4 regions of the Corynebacterium pseudodiphtheriticum genome follow, and region 2 is predicted to be linked to each of the others. Evidence: predicted binding sites of a transcription regulator. Region 2 holds the regulator's gene; each other region holds the start of a gene.

The links. Region 2 encodes LexA, which represses DNA repair genes until DNA is damaged. Its sites were predicted from a motif close to CGAACANNTGTTCG; they were not measured.
Region 1: a site for LexA is predicted at 2,058-2,071, ahead of L9H78_RS07765 (HNH endonuclease signature motif containing protein). Genes of this name have one in related genera too.
Region 3: a site for LexA is predicted at 1,824-1,837, ahead of L9H78_RS07060 (SAV_6107 family HEPN domain-containing protein). Genes of this name have one in related genera too.
Region 4: a site for LexA is predicted at 1,634-1,647, ahead of L9H78_RS00525 (HNH endonuclease signature motif containing protein). Genes of this name have one in related genera too.

What each region holds. Positions count from the first base shown of each region.
Region 1 is NZ_CP091864.1:1,736,444-1,740,639, reverse strand. Features, by position in the region: gene L9H78_RS07775 (hypothetical protein) at 148-831, shown strand; gene L9H78_RS07770 (thermonuclease family protein) at 880-1,992, shown strand; gene L9H78_RS07765 (HNH endonuclease signature motif containing protein) at 2,187-3,929, shown strand; gene L9H78_RS07760 (CNNM domain-containing protein) at 3,958-4,196, opposite strand, start outside.
Region 2 is NZ_CP091864.1:1,356,742-1,360,937, reverse strand. Features, by position in the region: gene L9H78_RS06095 (uracil-xanthine permease family protein) at 1-1,247, shown strand, start outside; gene L9H78_RS06090 (DeoR/GlpR family DNA-binding transcription regulator) at 1,280-2,059, opposite strand; gene lexA (transcriptional repressor LexA) at 2,107-2,820, opposite strand; gene L9H78_RS06080 (hypothetical protein) at 3,101-3,427, shown strand; gene nrdR (transcriptional regulator NrdR) at 3,518-3,973, shown strand; gene hrpA (ATP-dependent RNA helicase HrpA) at 4,009-4,196, opposite strand, start outside.
Region 3 is NZ_CP091864.1:1,572,499-1,576,694, forward strand. Features, by position in the region: gene mraZ (division/cell wall cluster transcriptional repressor MraZ) at 1-99, opposite strand, end outside; gene L9H78_RS07055 (DUF3040 domain-containing protein) at 562-1,017, opposite strand; gene L9H78_RS07060 (SAV_6107 family HEPN domain-containing protein) at 1,216-1,659, opposite strand; gene L9H78_RS07065 (GNAT family N-acetyltransferase) at 1,858-2,427, shown strand; gene L9H78_RS07070 (polyprenyl synthetase family protein) at 2,476-3,588, shown strand; gene L9H78_RS07075 (alpha-(1->6)-mannopyranosyltransferase A) at 3,588-4,196, shown strand, end outside.
Region 4 is NZ_CP091864.1:119,340-123,535, reverse strand. Features, by position in the region: gene L9H78_RS00530 (anaerobic C4-dicarboxylate transporter) at 1-1,299, opposite strand, end outside; gene L9H78_RS00525 (HNH endonuclease signature motif containing protein) at 1,882-3,519, shown strand; gene paaZ (phenylacetic acid degradation bifunctional protein PaaZ) at 3,531-4,196, opposite strand, start outside.

The sequences.
Region 1 (4,196 bases), 380 kb from region 2:
ATAGGCTACAGCGCAGAGAAACTCTCAACCAGTACTTCAGGTTGCGAGGTTTGCGGGCTGCCTTGTGCAGTGTTGTGAGCCGAGCTTCGAGTGCGGTTGAGGATTAGGGTATTCGGTCGCGACGGTCTAGAAGGAGGCAGCCCCCTAATGCGCAAAATCGCTGCTGAGCTGCGCCATCGTGAGCTCACCCAAGAGGTGTACAACATTGGCGACGAAGTGGCCGAATACATTGAGCACGTGATCGAAGCGATTGAGGATTACGACGCGGAGCTCGTCGAGGATTGCTTGGCGGAGTTGGCGGAGATCGTGGAAGATGCGCGCCGTGATTCCCGGGACGTCGTTGGTGAGCTGATTGGTTTGCGGCAGGCGTTGGTATCCGGGGTAGCGTCGGGAAGCATCTCTGCGGCTGCGGATGGTATGAAGCGCTTGCGCGAGCCCGAAGCGGTGACGGCGGATTTGTTGGAGGCGTTTTTCCCACTGTCCGGCCCACCGGTCGTGGTCAATGAGCTCGTGCACACCCTGCACGAGCGCACCACACACACCGTGGATTTCCTGCGCGAGTTGGTGGAATACGTACTCGAACAGACTGAGGCCGTCGCCCGCGATTTGGATGCAGTTTCGCTACCGCACCTATACAACAAAGTTGGGCGGATGGCTGCGACGGCGGCGCATGCGTGGGAAACCACCGCGGTTTCTGCACACCCTGCTTTTGCCCGCAGCATGCGTGGGCGCAAACCACCGGAATTTTTGGAAGAGCGCGCCCGCATCGACCGGATCGTCGCCAAGGTTGCCGCAAAGCGCGCGCGGTTGCGCGCCGCAAGCGTAGGCTAGCGGAGCGGGGATTGGTGCATTGGGTTGCATTGAGTATTGAGGGGTTTCATGGGAGTTGGAAGCACTATTGCTAAGACGGCGCTGGTGGCGATTCTCGCAGCCGGAGGAATTGCTGTGGCGACCGGGGTGGTGCTGGGGAGCCCGACTACGGTGACTAAAATTGTTGACGGCGATACGATTGATGTCGAAAGTTCAGGCGAAACCACACGTATTCGGCTATTGAACATAGATACGCCGGAAATTGGTCGCGGAGGTAAACCATCGGAGTGCTTGGCTGAAGAAGCCCGTGATTTCCTGGAAACCCGGTTGCCTATCGGAACTGAGGTACGTCTTGAGTTCGATGAAGAGCGCGAGGACAAATATGGTCGAACTCTGGCAGGAGTCTTCCTGGACGATTCGTTGATAAATGCGGAAATTGCGGCAGAAGGCCTTGCTGTGCCAATGGAGATAGCTCCCAATCGGCGTTTTTATCAAGAAGTCTCTGCGGCATCCGAGCAGGCGAAGTCTGCGAACAAAGGTATCCACAGTGTTGGCCCTGAATGCTATACCGCTGATGCCAAGAATTTTGAGGAATTGGTGGGGGCACAACAAAAGCTCAATGATATTGAACAAGATTTTCAGAGCGTAGTCCATGGAGATTTGGATCTAACGCGCATTAAGAAAGCGCGGAAAGAACTGGTTGGGGTTATTGGGGTGCTCGGTAGCTTAGACCACAAAAAAGTCGAGCAATCCGATTTTCAACGCGCTGCTTATGGAGACCTTTTCCGGGATGAGGTGCGTGAGCTACGTAGTCGTGCGAGTGAACTGAGCACAGAGCTAGATGTGGTATTTAGGGAGCAAAAACAAAAGCTACGCGAGGAACAAAAACGCGAACGGGAGTTGCGCGCTGCAGAAGAGAAATCTGAGTTGGAGCGCGCCGCAGAAGAACTCAAACAATCGTTTGACAGTGGTGTGTATGAAGCTCCGCAGCAGAGCCTACAGCCACAGCCCGCTCCGACACCTCAGCCGCAGACATCAAATCCCGCTCGTGGTGGCGGTGGAGGCGCTGATGGATATACAGGATGTCGAGCCTATGGCGGAAACTATGTCTTAAGCAATATCGACAGTAAGGGACAGCCATATGCCAAGATTGATTGCACCACCAAGCAGCAGATTGGTTAATTGAGAAGACAGGCTCACCCGAAAATTACGCACTGTAAAGGAAATCGAGAACAGTGCGTGAGATTCAAACATATGTTCCTATTTTGTGCTGGTCGTTGCGCCGTATGTGACAGGGTCCGGCTAGCTTATAACTAAGTAAGAACGACCAACGCATTCGACGGGGTTGGATGCCGAATATGCCCGCCGGGGGAAACATGGCTGAGTCCACGACACCTAACGATGCTGATGGGGCGCAAACTCCCACTGCTTATTTCACGCATTGCAATCCGTATAACCGGCAAGCTGTGGCGATGTTGGAGTTACGGCGGCATAAATATTTAGTGTGGGAAAAAGCCGTTGAGCTTAATGCTGATGATTATGATGAACTGCAGACCCTGTTGGTGGCTGATAGCGGTGAAACCACTGCCCGAGTGGGAGATATCATCAGTGCTTTTTACCGCATGAGTGATTTGCCGAAGCTGCATGCGCTTGCAATGAAACTGTGGCATTTGGATATTGAGCATTGGATGGCTATTGATCGGGCGATGCATAAAGCAGGTGATACTAGCGCGCAGATCTTTTCTGTTATCGATGACCTTTTGGTTGATTTGTTAACTCCGGTAAAGCCTGCCCAGCAGATGGTTACCAAACGTACGATTAGTAACCGGATTAATCGGGAGATTGAAGCACTTGATTCCGCGGTGCGTACAGATAAAACAAATAAGTCACAGACTTCCCGGAAACCCTATGGGGTAGAACATATCCCTGCATGCGTGGCCAATGGGCATGATAGTCATGTGTTTCGGTTTGATACTGATGCTGCGACTGCGGTTGAGATTGATGCGCATATTCGTAATTATGCAAAGCAGGCTGGTATTTCGTTGCGTGATGCCACCGTGGAGTTGTTGTTAGGAAAAGCAGAAACTTCGGTGACGTTGAATTGTTATCGGGCTACAGATGTAGACGATGCTCCGTTGTTTGTGGCTACTGATACCGGTGATGGGGTGGCCACGGTTTTTGCTGAAGCGGCTGATGTTTTAGCTGCTCGGGCGGGTAAGCATTATGACATGGATGCGGCGATGGGCGCTGTGGTGTCTGGTTATGCGACTACTCAGGCGATGCGTTCGGCGGTGGCTGGTAGGGATGGGCATTGTCGATACCCAGGTTGTAATAGGCCTGCCACGGTGTGTCAGATGGATCATGTGGTGGAATTTGCTGCTGGTGGTTTAACATCGCCGAGTAATGTGATCTCTTTGTGTCAGCATCACCATAATATTAAAACTGATAAACGTGTCCGGCCTATTTTTGAGCCTGTGAGTGGCAGTGTGGTGTGGTTGTTTGCGGATGGTTCGTGGCAGTCGACTGAGGCTGATGGTCCGTTGTCTGTTTCGAACCGTAGGTGGGTGCAGTCGGTGCAAGAAAAGATGGATGGCCACCGGCAAGCAGTACGTGAGGAGGCAAAAGAACAAGCCCGCCGGTTGGAAGAACAAGAAGAAAAGTGGAACCGGAAGCAGCAAGCCTGGCAAGCTAAGTGGCGCCAGGAATGGAAAGAAAAATATGGCAGAGAATACCGCGATCCGAATGATGACAGTGGTGCGGAGCGCGATGAGTATGGGGCGTATAAGTTTAAGCACCCCTGGGAGAATTTCTGTGAAACTTGGGGTGTGGGTTCCTCGGAATTGGCCGAGATGTCGGCGCGGATGACGAAAACGCAAGAGGAGCAGCGCTGGGCTAACAATATCTCCCACTTGGAGCGGACTTTAGTGGATCGTGATTTTGCTTTTGTGACGATTCCGAAGTGCCGCAGGCAGGTTGAGCGTATTCGGGAGGCGATTGCGGTGCTGCGGGACAATGGCCCCGGTTCTGATGCGGATGGTCCGGCTCATGAATCGTCGTATGATTTCAGCAAAGGTAAAACGAATGCACATACCACTGACCCGGGCGAGCCACCGTTTTAGGAAAAAGCAGCGGCGTGCAGCCGAAATTCTAAGCCTCGCGCTCCAGCTGTTTCGTGATCTCCGGCCATAGCTGGCCCATGATGTCGTCCCAGTTCAGAATCCACAGCGACTCGCTGTTGTTACCGCGGCCAACGACCACGATTTGCTCGCCAAGTGCGCGCATGTGCTCGATGGCGTGCTGCACCTTCGTGGAACCAGCCAGCGACAAGGCTGGGCGGGCGACATCGGCGGCTGGACTATCTGGGTCCTGTAGCAACGTATCCCGTA
Region 2 (4,196 bases):
ACGGTGACGGTAAGAAGATAAACAAAGGCGCAGTTGTTGCGCCTGAGGAACGGCTCTCGTGGCCCCGGACAATAGGCATTGGCATTCAGCATGTCTTTGCGATGTTTGGGGCGACTTTGTTGGTTCCGACTCTGACAGGCTTCCCGGTCAACACCACACTGTTGTTTTCTGGTTTGGGCACGATGCTGTTCTTGCTCATTACCCGCAACCGGTTGCCGTCGTATCTTGGCTCCTCGTTCGCCTTCATCGCACCGCTGATTGCCTCACAGCAGCACGGTATTGGCGCGCAGCTGGGCGGAATTTTCGTTACCGGCATCGTGCTTATGTTGGTAGGGCTGCTGGTGAAACTTGCCGGCCGTTCAGTGATTGATGCTGTGTTACCTCCTGCGGTGACTGGTGCGATTGTGGCTTTGATCGGACTTAATCTAGCACCGACTGCGACAGAAAATTTCCAAACTCAACCACTGGTTGCTGGTATTACTCTGGGCGTGATTGTAGTCGCTACGGTGGCTGGACGCGGTATGATCAGCAGGTTGAGCATCCTCATTGGAGTGGTTGCAGGGTGGATTTTTGCCGCTATCACCGGGGAGGTTGATGCCGAGGCTGCACAAGCGATTGAAAATGCACCGTGGGTCGGAATTCCGGAATTCCATACACCGGAATTTCAGCTTTCGGTCGTGCTAACCACGCTGCCGGTGTTGGTGGTGCTGATCGCAGAAAACGTGGGCCACGTGAAGGCCGTGTCTGCGATGACGGGTCGCAATGTTGACCACCTGGCTGGAGACGCCTTACTCGCTGATGGGTTAGCTACTACTTTGGCTGGTGGTGCAGGTGGCTCAGGCACAACCACTTATGCGGAAAATATTGGGGTCATGGCTGCGACCAAGGTCTATTCGACTGCTGCATATTGGGTAGCAGCATTGGGAGCGGTTGCGCTAGCATTTATCCCGAAATTTGGGGCGTTGATCTTCAGCATCCCGGTGGGAGTGCTGGGAGGCGTCACGCTGTTACTCTACGGCTTGATTGGCATGTTGGGTGTACGCATCTGGATGGACAACAAAGTCAACTTCAATAACCCGGTGAACCTGACTGCTGCTGCGATTGCCTTGGTTGCGGGGATCGGCAATTTAACGCTCTCTGTTGGCCCAATCGAGCTAGAAGGTATCGCCTGGGGGTCAGTAGGAATCATGGTGCTGTATCCGATTATGCGTTGTCTATATGGGCGAATCGGAGAGGGGCAGGCCTAATGCAACCTAAGTGGCCATGGGACAGGGTTACGTTAACGTTGGACGACGATGACGTTCACACCTTGTTTCTTTACAGCAGTAACGAGAGAATCTGGTGCTGCAGAGTCAGTGATCAACACATCGATATCTCGGATGGTTGCGAAACTAACGAGGTAATCTCGACCAAGCTTGCTGGAATCGCAAAGCACTACGACCTTTTCAGCGTTCGTCATAAATGCGGTTTTGATAGCCGCTTCTTGGGTGTCTGCAGTGGATAATCCATGTTCCACAGTCAGGGCATCTGTACCGATGAAAGCGACGCTGGCTCTTTGTAAAGCTAAATAGCGCAAAGCGGTGGGACCGACGATGGATTGGGTCATACCGCGCACGGTTCCGCCTAGTAGTTGGACATTATCGAGACCGTAGGAAGCAAGGCTCAAGGCGCCCGGCAAACTGTTGATGATGATATTGAGGTTGGCTGCGCGTTCCGTTTGCCCTAAAAATTCCGCCAGTGAATTATTGGTGGTTCCAGCCCCGATAAAAATTGTGCCGGATTCCGGAACAAAGTCTAAGGCTGCTGTTGCGATAGCGAGCTTCGCTTCTGTGGCCGAACGATTTCGATCGGCCAATGGCACCTCTGAGGTCTGATAGCTGTGCGCTGCACGTGCGCCGCCGCGTACACGGTGAACGGCTCCAATTGCATCGAGAGCCGCAAGATCCCGACGAATTGTCTCCGAGGTTACTGCGAAGCGCTCGGCAAGAGACCCAACTTTGACCCAACCATCGACTGCCGCCAGGGAAGCAATATGACGGCGTCGTTCCTCGGCGTACATGTTTGTATAGTGTCCTTTCTGCTGAGCCGGAGTGGGCCAATCTCGGGTTAAAGTTTGCGCATCACAGAAACAACCTTGCCCATTATTTCGGCTTCATCACCGGGAATAGGGCTAAATGCGTCGTTGTGGGGTAGTAGCCAAATTCCGGACGAATCGCGGTGAAATTCTTTGACGGTGGCTTCGTCACCGTCTAATAGCGCGGCAACGAATTCGCCGACTTCGGCCACTTTTTGTGAGCGTACAACCACCCAGTCGCCGTCTAAGATCCCAGCGTCTTTCATGGACTCACCAACGACTTGCAACATGAAGAGATCTCCGCCACCGACGATCTCTTTCGGCATGGGGTAATACGAGTCGATATTCTCTTCTGCGGTAATAGGAGTACCGGCAGCGATACGTCCTAATACGGGGACGTAGGAATAACCAGAAGCATCTGTTGGTGCTTGCGACCCGCTATTAACGTTGCGTTCTGCGTTATTTGTGCGCCTACCTGGTTTTTTCGTCTCCGGCATATTGCGCACGATCATGGCGCGAGGTTTGTTTGGGTCCCGCTGTAAAAAGCCTTTTTCTTCCAGCTGTCTTAACTGGTATGCCACAGATGATGTGGATTGCAGGCCGGCGGTATCACCAATTTCCCGAATGCTCGGAGGGTATCCACGCAGCATGACAGCATCACGGATAACTTCCAGGATGCGGCGTTGTCGGTCGGAGAGTTGTTCGAAGGTAGGTTTCGGTGCTGATGAAGTGCGTGGGCGCGGCATGCATAACTCCTTAAATTCTCGTCAACGATCGTCCAATATGAACAACCTTAATGCTGTAGTTCACATCTTGGATATCGAATGTAGATGGAAAATTGCTTCCGTGTGGTGAATCCGAGTCTAATCGAAGTACTAATCGAACACAATTACTAGTTTTTGTGGGGGGTGGTGTGAGACTCACTTTATAGGATTCAGTGCAAGCCGATTGAACCGCTAGGCGGTAGTCGGTCGGTGGTGAGCTGGTATTCGGTAGCTAGCCGAAGTTACTAGTCCAATTAATCGCATGAGTTCAGAAGGAGCGTGGACTGTCGTCATGATTCGCATAGACCGGGGTACGTCCCCGCGCGTGGTTATGGTTTCTAATCATAGATCTAACAATGTTGTTTCCCCTGTTGCGCAGTGGGAGCCCCAGCAATGTACGAATGAGCATCCCCGTGAAATGATTTACACCTTGCAGCCAATTTCGCTGGTTCCGGATGATCTGGAGCAAGGTAGTCTACAGCTGTCTCGGACGGCACAACCTCGACCTGCGGTTGGTATAGCACCGTATTTGATGGGAGTAGTGCTAGGGCTGATTATGGCGCTGGGAGTTTTCGTTGGTGCAGCTTAGATGCCTAAGATCGTTAGTGATTGCTATTAACCGTTCGGGTGTCTTAGTGAATCTCTTGAAGGCTTACGATACAAGGAGGATGACTAGGCTGTGTACTGCCCATTCTGTCACCATGAACAGTCCAGAGTCGTAGATTCGCGCCTAGTTGATGCCGGTGTTGCCATACGCCGACGTCGGGAATGTACCGAATGTCAAGGGCGTTTTACGACTGTAGAAAAATCAGTATTGCTGGTGACCAAGAGAAATGGGTTGACCGAGCCGTTTTCGCGCGACAAGCTCATCCGCGGTGTCCACCGCGCCTGCCAAGGGCGGCCTGTTACCGAAGATTCTTTGAAACGACTGGCACAGCAGGTTGAAGAAACTGTTCGCGGGCACGGCAGCTCTCAGGTTGATGCAAACGCTATCGGTCTGGCTATCTTGGAACCCCTTCGTGAACTCGACGAAGTTGCTTATTTGCGTTTTGCCTCGGTCTATAAATCGTTCGACAGCGCACAGGATTTCGAATCAGAAATCCGATTGATGCGCCGCCGTGAACGCGAAGACTAATTACATTCGGTCTAAGTAACAGCAGTGCAGTGCTGTTACTTTTGTGCTTTAGTTGGAGAATTTTTCCCGAGGGCATCGATAGCTTTGTGGATACGTCGCGCAGAAACAGGATGTGCAGTTCCCAAGCGCTGTGCGAATAAGCTCACTCGTAATTCTTCGATCATCCACCGAATTTTTGCCACCGCCGAAGATCTTTCCGCTCCGGAAGGAAGTCGGCGTAGGC
Region 3 (4,196 bases), 220 kb from region 2:
CGTTACCATCAACCCACCAGCGAGTTCATCGCGAAACTTCGCCGGTAGTGTCAGGCGCCCTTTGTCGTCGAGCTTGGGAGTGTACGTGCCGAGAAACATTCTCGGTGACCTCCTGTCGCTCAACTCCTCCGGTACACGGGTTTTCTCTGTGCCATCACGTCAGCCTTGCGGATACACAAGACCTGTCATGTCGGCTAAGCCCACTCTACCCCACTTTGCCCCACAATCAACCCCAAACACCCCACCAGAAAGCAACACACCACCACAGATAGAACATTCATGCAGGTAAAACATATGAAATCGGGTGGGAGATTTTTCCAGAGAGCTCAGATTTCCAGCACTAAAATCAACCTATCGTGACGTCATTCCACTACCTGCCAACCTATTTCCCGGCCCTCAACTCGAATTTCCCTATCGGAATACCGGGAAAATTAACCTTTTCGACAGATCTCACCCAAAGGTGGGGCAAAGTGGGGGATGCACAATGCAAGAAAAACCCCATGGTGATCACAAGGACCACCATGGGGTTAATAGAGCTATTTACGGGCGAAAGCCCCAGAACTACTTCTCATCGAAGCGCGAGCGGAATCGCTCCTCCATCTTGTCCCCCAATGTGCGCTTGCCATCGTTACCACGAGAGGACTTGAACGCATTAGAAGCTTTCTCGCGTGCAGGGGATGAAGAAACAGTGTTCTTAAGCGAAGCCGACGAAAGCTGGCCACTGGAATTTCCATCACCCCGGAGCATCCAAACACCGGCGCCAAACATAACCAAGAAACCGACAATACTGATAGCGATATACCAAAGACTGAATTGCGCAGCCGCGGCGCCGCCGATAACCGCCACCAACCCAACTACTGCTAGTGCGACTCCACGCAAGGTGATTCCCCCACCCTCACCAAAACCAGTGAAGGACGAGTCATCTTCGGAAACTGAAGAGCCAAACTTAGGGTCTTCAGCAAGCAGCGACTCCTCAATCTGACGGAGTGCTTGCTGCTCTTGCTCAGACAGCGACACGGTGATTCCTCCTGGTGGGGCAATTGGCATCCCACACGGCCTGCCAACAGCGCGCATGGACACTTCTCACTTGTTTTCTATCTAATCAACGCCCAGAGTATCGCTATTGTTCCCGGAATTTCTACTTTTGTCTTCGCCCAGCAAACAACTCGCCCTAGCCGTAAGCCCCCAGAAACAATGTCGCACCCCCAAGAGCAATTAAGCCGCACTGCGCACAACCGGAGCGACAGAAGACACTTCAGCCAAAAATTCCGAAACCAGTTTTATCAGGGAGATGACCTGTAATTGGGAAACCTCCACTGCCTGGCCGAGGTCTATATCTCGGCGGATTCCAGAAAATTGCTGAAACCGCTGTGCCCACCGCTCGGCCTCAGCATCAACAAGCGCCAACTGCCCCCAAGCACTAGATGGCTTACGCCTCTTGCGCTCCACGGGAGAAAGCGCCACCCGAGCTCCAGCCAGACGCAAACCAGCCATATAAGCAAGCTCAAAAGCGCGCACATCTTCCCCCGCTCGGAATTGTTCACGCGCCTGCTCTACAAGCAACACAGCACTATCCAACAGCTTCTGATGACGTGCACGCGAGACATCAGTCGTGTGGTTAAATTTAGTTGTTGCAGAAATAACCTGTGACGTCATCATCTACCTCGTTTTCGTTTCCGATTGTCTCGTTTATCCAATTACCTCACTGCCCCACAGCAACTTTGCGGACTGTCATCGCTTTGCGCTTTCGCCGCTTTTAGCACTGCATTCAGCGTGTGGAATTTGAAACTACGCCTAGAAACTCACACCCACCCCAGATTAGACGAAAATTAGTTCGAAAGAATGACGGTGACCTGCATGAAGATCGAATACCGACGCCTATCGCCACAGGAATTTTCTCTTTTGGTGCCCGATTTAGTGAACATCTACTTGCGCGCTATGGACTACCCAGCGAACATCGCCAGCAGTCGAATAAACTCCTGGCGACGCGATATTTTTCATCCAGGCTTCAGCGCCATCATTGCAGTATTCGGAGACACAATCATTGGGGTTGCGTACGGTTTTTTGGGACACCGCGGATATTGGTGGGACAACCACTTACGCGCTTTCCTAGAACAGGCCGGGACCACTGACGAACACCACGAAAAGCTCGCCAGCTATATAGAGCTGGCTGAACTGCATGTCTTGCCACAGATGCAAGGACACGGCGTCGGCAAGCATCTGCTCACCCAACTGGCATGGAACCTGCCTGCTGATTATTTATTGCTTTCCACCCCCGAAGTTGCTGGTGAAGCCAATCGTGCTTTTGGTCTATACCGTTCCTTAGGGTTCCGTGATGTCGCCAGGCACGTCCACTACCCTGGCGATCGTCGCGATTATGCAATTTTGGCAGCCCCATTACCGCTACCTGGTACCGAAACCCAGTAGGCTCACAGGTACTGCAAGCTTCCCAACCACCCATGCAAGGACTTTTCCGTGGCATTCGAATTGCGTGATCACAACGAGCCATTGCTAACCCTCGAGGAACTTCCCGGCGCCGTACAGCGTGCACTAGAAGAATTTTTTGCTTCTCGACGTAGTGAGCTCAGCAGTATCGGCACCCCCGTGACAGAAGCCGCCGAATACCTGGAACGCTTCGTTCTCGAAGGTGGTAAGCGCATCCGCCCTCTCTACTTGTGGGCGGGTTTTTGTGGGGCCACCGCGGAATCAACCTCCCCCGAAGACCATGCTGCCGTCATTCGAGCCGCTGCCTCTTTGGAACTCATCCAAGCCTGCGCTCTGATACACGACGACATTCTCGATGCTTCAGAAACCCGACGCGGCAAGCCTGCTGTACACCGGCAGGTCGCACAACGCCATCAGGGGCAAGGTTTGCTCGGCGACGGGCAGCATTTCGGTACTTCCGTCGCGATTTTGCTGGGCGATATGGCATTGGCTTGGGCCGATGATATGTTCCACGAATCAGGAATCAGCACGCACGCTCTATTACGCTCACAAAAACCTTGGCACCATATGCGCCAAGAAGTCATTGGTGGGCAACTACTTGATATTTCCATCGAAGCTCATGCCGACGAATCCCGCGCTTTGGCCGCGAATGTAAACCGCTTCAAAACTGCCGCCTATACGATTGAACGTCCACTGCATTTGGGGGCAGCTATCGGTGGTGGTTCCGAAGAACTCATTTCAGCTTTCCGCGGATATGGGCGCGATATCGGTATCGCTTTCCAGTTGCGCGACGATCTACTCGGAGTCTTCGGCGACCCGGCGATCACAGGCAAACCCGCTGGCGACGACCTCCGCGAAGGCAAACGCACCGAGCTTATTGCCCTCACGCTCACTCGCACTGATAAACATGATCAATCAGCAGCGGCCGATCTTCGGAAGCTGCTGGGTAATACTGCCGACCCAGACGAGATAAATCGTATGCGAGAAATTATCACCAAGTCTGGTGCAGTTGAAGAAATAGAAAGCACCATCGACAGTCTGTATGAGTCTGGGTTAGCACACCTCCATGCGGTACCCCTTGCCGACGACGTGCGGGACAGTCTGGAAGCACTTGCACTCAAAGCCACGAGGCGTCATAGCTGATGACGGTTCGACTGCACGCCCCGCGCCCGTTATGGCTCGGACTAGCCGCAACCGTGCTACTGACGCTCTCGTCCTTCGGTGCGGGTGCTGTCCGAAACCGCGGTGGAATATTACATGACCTCGGGTTGAGTTTTCTCACCTTCGGCCACGCACGCGGACTCGCAAGCGTAATCTACTGGATAGCACTATTCTTGCTGGTAACAGCCTGGGCGCTTCTGGGTCGTCAGCTCGTCGAAAAGCAGAACAGTGGTCTACCACAAACCGGAAGTTCCGTCGGCAAGCACATTGTGGTTTGGGCCGCGCCTCTGTTATTCGCAGGGCCGCTGGCATCGCGGGATGTGTATTCCTATTTAATGCAGGGCGCGATGCTTCGCGATGGCTTCGACCCTTACAACGACGGTGCGGCAGTCAACCCAGGACCGTATTTGCTGGAAGTTTCCCATGACTGGCGCAATACCACTACCCCGTATGGCCCGCTGCATTTATGGACCGGGGAAATCATTACTGCTCTCGTGGGCGATAACGTCACAGCGGGCATCGTTGTTTACAAGTTGCTATCGGTGTTGGGTTTCGCCGGCATCGTCTATGCGGTACCGCGGATCGCTCAG
Region 4 (4,196 bases), 1.1 Mb from region 2:
CACAGAACCAAAGAGGTAGCCCAGCAGCACAGAGCTGGCGATGCTGACCACGCCCGGGATCAGGAATGGGTGGTTGAACACTGCTTTGCCGATGCGCGTGGTGCCGGTGTCGTCCATTTCGACGGCCGCCAGCAGCGTTGGGTACGTCGGCAAGATAAAGAGTGCGGATACTGCCGGGAAGGCTGCGACGGCTGTGACCGGGTTGACACCGAGGGCAAGTGCCGCTGGCATGAGCGCTTTGGTCGTCGCTGCTTGCGAGTACAGCAGTGCCGCGCCGAAGAAGAGGACCACCGCAAGCAACCATGGCGAAGATTCCAGGACACCACCGGCGAGGTTTTGAATGTCATCGAGGTAGTGGTTGATCAGCGTGGTTCCGAGCCAAGCCACACCCAATACGCACACGCAGGCAGACATGCCTGATTTGAAAACCGGGGTGTTGAGAACGTCGCCAGCGGGGACTTTGGTGAGCATGACGATGATCGTCGCCGCAGTCAGCATGACCGTCATAATGGCTTCATTTCGCGGCAAGGTTGGCTCGGCGATGAGGCCAACCTGATCGGAGGTGATAGTTGCCCAAGCCATGACGATGACGATGGCGGCGAGGAAAATCAAAACGGAGGCTTTGGCACCAGCTTGCGGCTGGTAGTTTTTTGCCCCGAGTGGTTCTGCCACCAAGCCTTGTGCTTTGCGCTCCAGGTAGACGGGGTCATCGGCAAGTTCTTTGCCGAATTTATTGGCTAACCAGGCGGCCGGGAAGATTGAAATGAAGGTCGCCGGGATGACAACCGCGAGCACCTGCAGGTAGCCAACGCCCATAGGTTCCAGCAGGCCAGCCAACAACACGACGGCGGCGGAAATCGGTGAGGCACAGATGGCCATTTGCGAAGCAACAACGGCTACCGACAAGGGGCGTGATGGGCGCACTTTGCCTTCTTTTGCTACCTCTACGATGACCGGAAGCGTCGAAAAGGCCGTGTGACCAGTGCCTGCGAGCACTGTCATCAGCCAGGTAACTACTGGCGCGTAGAAGGTAATGCGCTTGGGGTGTTTACGCAGGAAACGCTCGGCAATGTGCACGAGGTAGTCCATGCCGCCAGCACGTTGCATCGCTGCGATCGCCGCGATGACCGTCATGATGATGGCGATGACGTCGAAAGGAATATCTTCCCGGGTTACGGGAATTCCAGAAAGGCCCAGCAGAACGACGCCTAAACCGCCGGCCATACCGATGCCGATGGAACCAATTCGTGCGCCGAGGAAGATGGCGCCGAGCACGATAGCAATGTGAACAATAACCACGCCCATGCTCCCTTTCATTTTCTTGTAGCTGCTTGTAGTTGCCTATGGCTGCTTTGACTGCTTGTAACTCTGTTTAGTTGTTTACAGTTATGCCCGCACTTCCATTGTCTCGCACTCAGTCGGTTTGGTTTTCAAAATCAGGGCATTTGTGGTGCTCCCCATATGTGTTTTATCCCTCCTCACGCCGACGGATTTTTAGCCAAACGCCTGCCAAAACTGGACCACGCCGTTAACCGCCAAAACTAGGTCACTGGCTGCCAAGAACTCGCCCGCAACGATTCGAACATAAATAATTTTTCATATCCAGCAGACTAGCAGATCGATGCGACAAATACGAACATGCCTTCTAGTTCAACAAAACAGCCATGATCTCGTGCATTCTCGAGAAACAACCCCAAAACCTTGCCATTATAAGCAGTTTTACACGCATATTCACACACAACACCCAAGTTCGCCAGGGTTCCATAGCACCGTGTCCCAAATTTATGGGGCATACTTTCATTCGAACACCATTGCTTTTTATTCTTTTCATCGCTAGACTAAAATCATTCTAGTTAGCAATCACGTTCGGGGAGGGACGTCGTGGCAAAGAACAACCATCGCCGCAAGAGCCAGCAAGGCGTCCAGCATTCTTCTGAGTTCCCAGAGGTATATTTCACCCACTGCAATCCACACGATAAAGACGCCATGACGATGCTGGAGCTGCGTCGTCACGCTTATTTTGCGTGGAAACGAATCACTGATCTTGCCAGCGATGATTACGACCTCATGTTGCGGTATATCACTGCAGCCAGCGGTGTTGGCAACCACAAGGCCGGTGACATCGCCAGCGCGTTTTACCGCATGTCAGACCTTCCGCAGCTGCGCAAGCTAGCAACCTCGATGTGGCAATTAGATCTCGAACATTGGATCACCATTGATCGTGCTCTGAATAAAGCAGGTGCCGTCAATGCCAGCCTGTTTGCCGCCATCGATGAGCTGCTCGTAGATCTCCTCACTCCTACCAAACCTAACCAGCAGATGGCGTCGAGAAGAGTCATAAGAAACCGGATCATTCGCGAAATTGATGCCCTTGATTCCTCGGTGCGCAAAGACAAGAAGAAGGAATCACCCAGGAAAACCTACGATGTTAACGGTATTCCCGATTTTGAGCGCAACGATACCGATACGCATGAAATTCGCTTCGATACTGACGCCACTACCGCCGTGACAATCGATGCACACATCCGTGAGCACGCGCAGCAGTCCGGTCTTTCGCTTCGCGACGCCACCATCGATCTGCTCTTGGGTAAAGCACACACATCCGTGACCCTGAATTGCTACCGCGCCACCGACGTTGCCGACGCCCCACTATTCATCTCTACAGATACCGGCGCCGGTGTAACCACACTGTTTGGCACCGCTGCCGATAGCCTCGCCGATAAGGCAGACAAGCACCACGACATGGATGCCACCGCCCACCACGAAGTCACAGGCTATGCCACCACACCAACCATGCGCGCAGCCGTAACCGGACGCGATGGACACTGCCGCTACCCAGGCTGCGAGGAACCCGCAACCACGTGCCAAATGGACCACGTCATCGAATACCACAACGGCGGGCCAACAACCCCAGCCAACCTCATTTCACTATGCCAACACCACCACAACATCAAAACCGACAAACGCGCCCGCCCCATCTTCGAACCAGCCACCGCAACCATCGTATGGTTATTCGCCGACGGCACCTGGCAATCCACCGAAGCAGAAGGCCCACTAGCTAAGCCGAACCGCCGATGGGTACAAAACGTGGCACAGAAAATGTCGTGCTACCGCAAAGCACAGCGCGAGGAAGCACAAAAAATGCAGCGCCTGGCCGCAGAGAACAACCAAGCAGATACACCGGGCATGTCGAACTCATCGCAGACCTCGAAAGCATCCAGAACTTCTAGGGCGTCAAGAACATCGGAAACAATGACGGAGGAGCAACAGCTCTGGTACAGCGACATTTTAAAACTACAAAGCATGCTGAATCACGACAGTTTCCGCACGATCAAAATTGCCGCCTGCCGGAAACACATCGACAAAATCCAAGAAGCAATTACTGCGATACGGAACCTCGAGCCAGTGGCAGAATCCCGGGATCGCACACACGAGTCCACCATCACTCAGCCCGAGGTTGCAGGCGACCCCTGGGTGGCGGCCGCCCAGCAGAAGTCTGATGCCGTGCCGCCGTTTTAAACTGGGTCGTACTAGTCAGACCAGTCAACAAACGTTGTGTGTTCCTTTTCCACACCGGTGAGCACATCATAAGAAGCACACAACTCGCCATCTTGGTTAAGCAGCTGTGCATCCCAATAAACATCACCATAAATTTCGGTTTCTCGGGGCTTGATCTGTTTGCAGGTCAGCACCACTTGGATGGAAGTACCAGCAGGAACCGGGGTGACAAACTTCAGGTTTTCCAAGCCGATATTAGCCAACACCGGGCCTGGCGCGGGTTCCACAAACAATCCAGCCGCCCAAGAAACCAGCAAGTAGCCGTGTGCTACTTGGCTCGGGAAGAACGGATTCGCTGCAGCCGCTTTCGCGTCCGTGTGGGCGTAGAATTGATCACCAGTGAAATCTGCAAAGGCGATGATGTCTTCCAGACGCACTTCACGGAAATCAGATACAAACTGGTCACCAATTTCTAGCTCCGCAATCGATTTACGGAATGGGTGCACCCCTCGACCAGTTTCTACGTCTTCTCGCGACACAGTGTTCGCCTTCGCCCCCCGATGCCAAATGCCGGTAATGGCAGTCAGATGATCAGGTGTTCCTTGGATCGCAACCCTCTGCATGTGGTGCTTAATGGAACGTACACCTCCTAGTTCTTCACCACCACCGGCACGACCTGGCCCTCCGTGAATGAGATT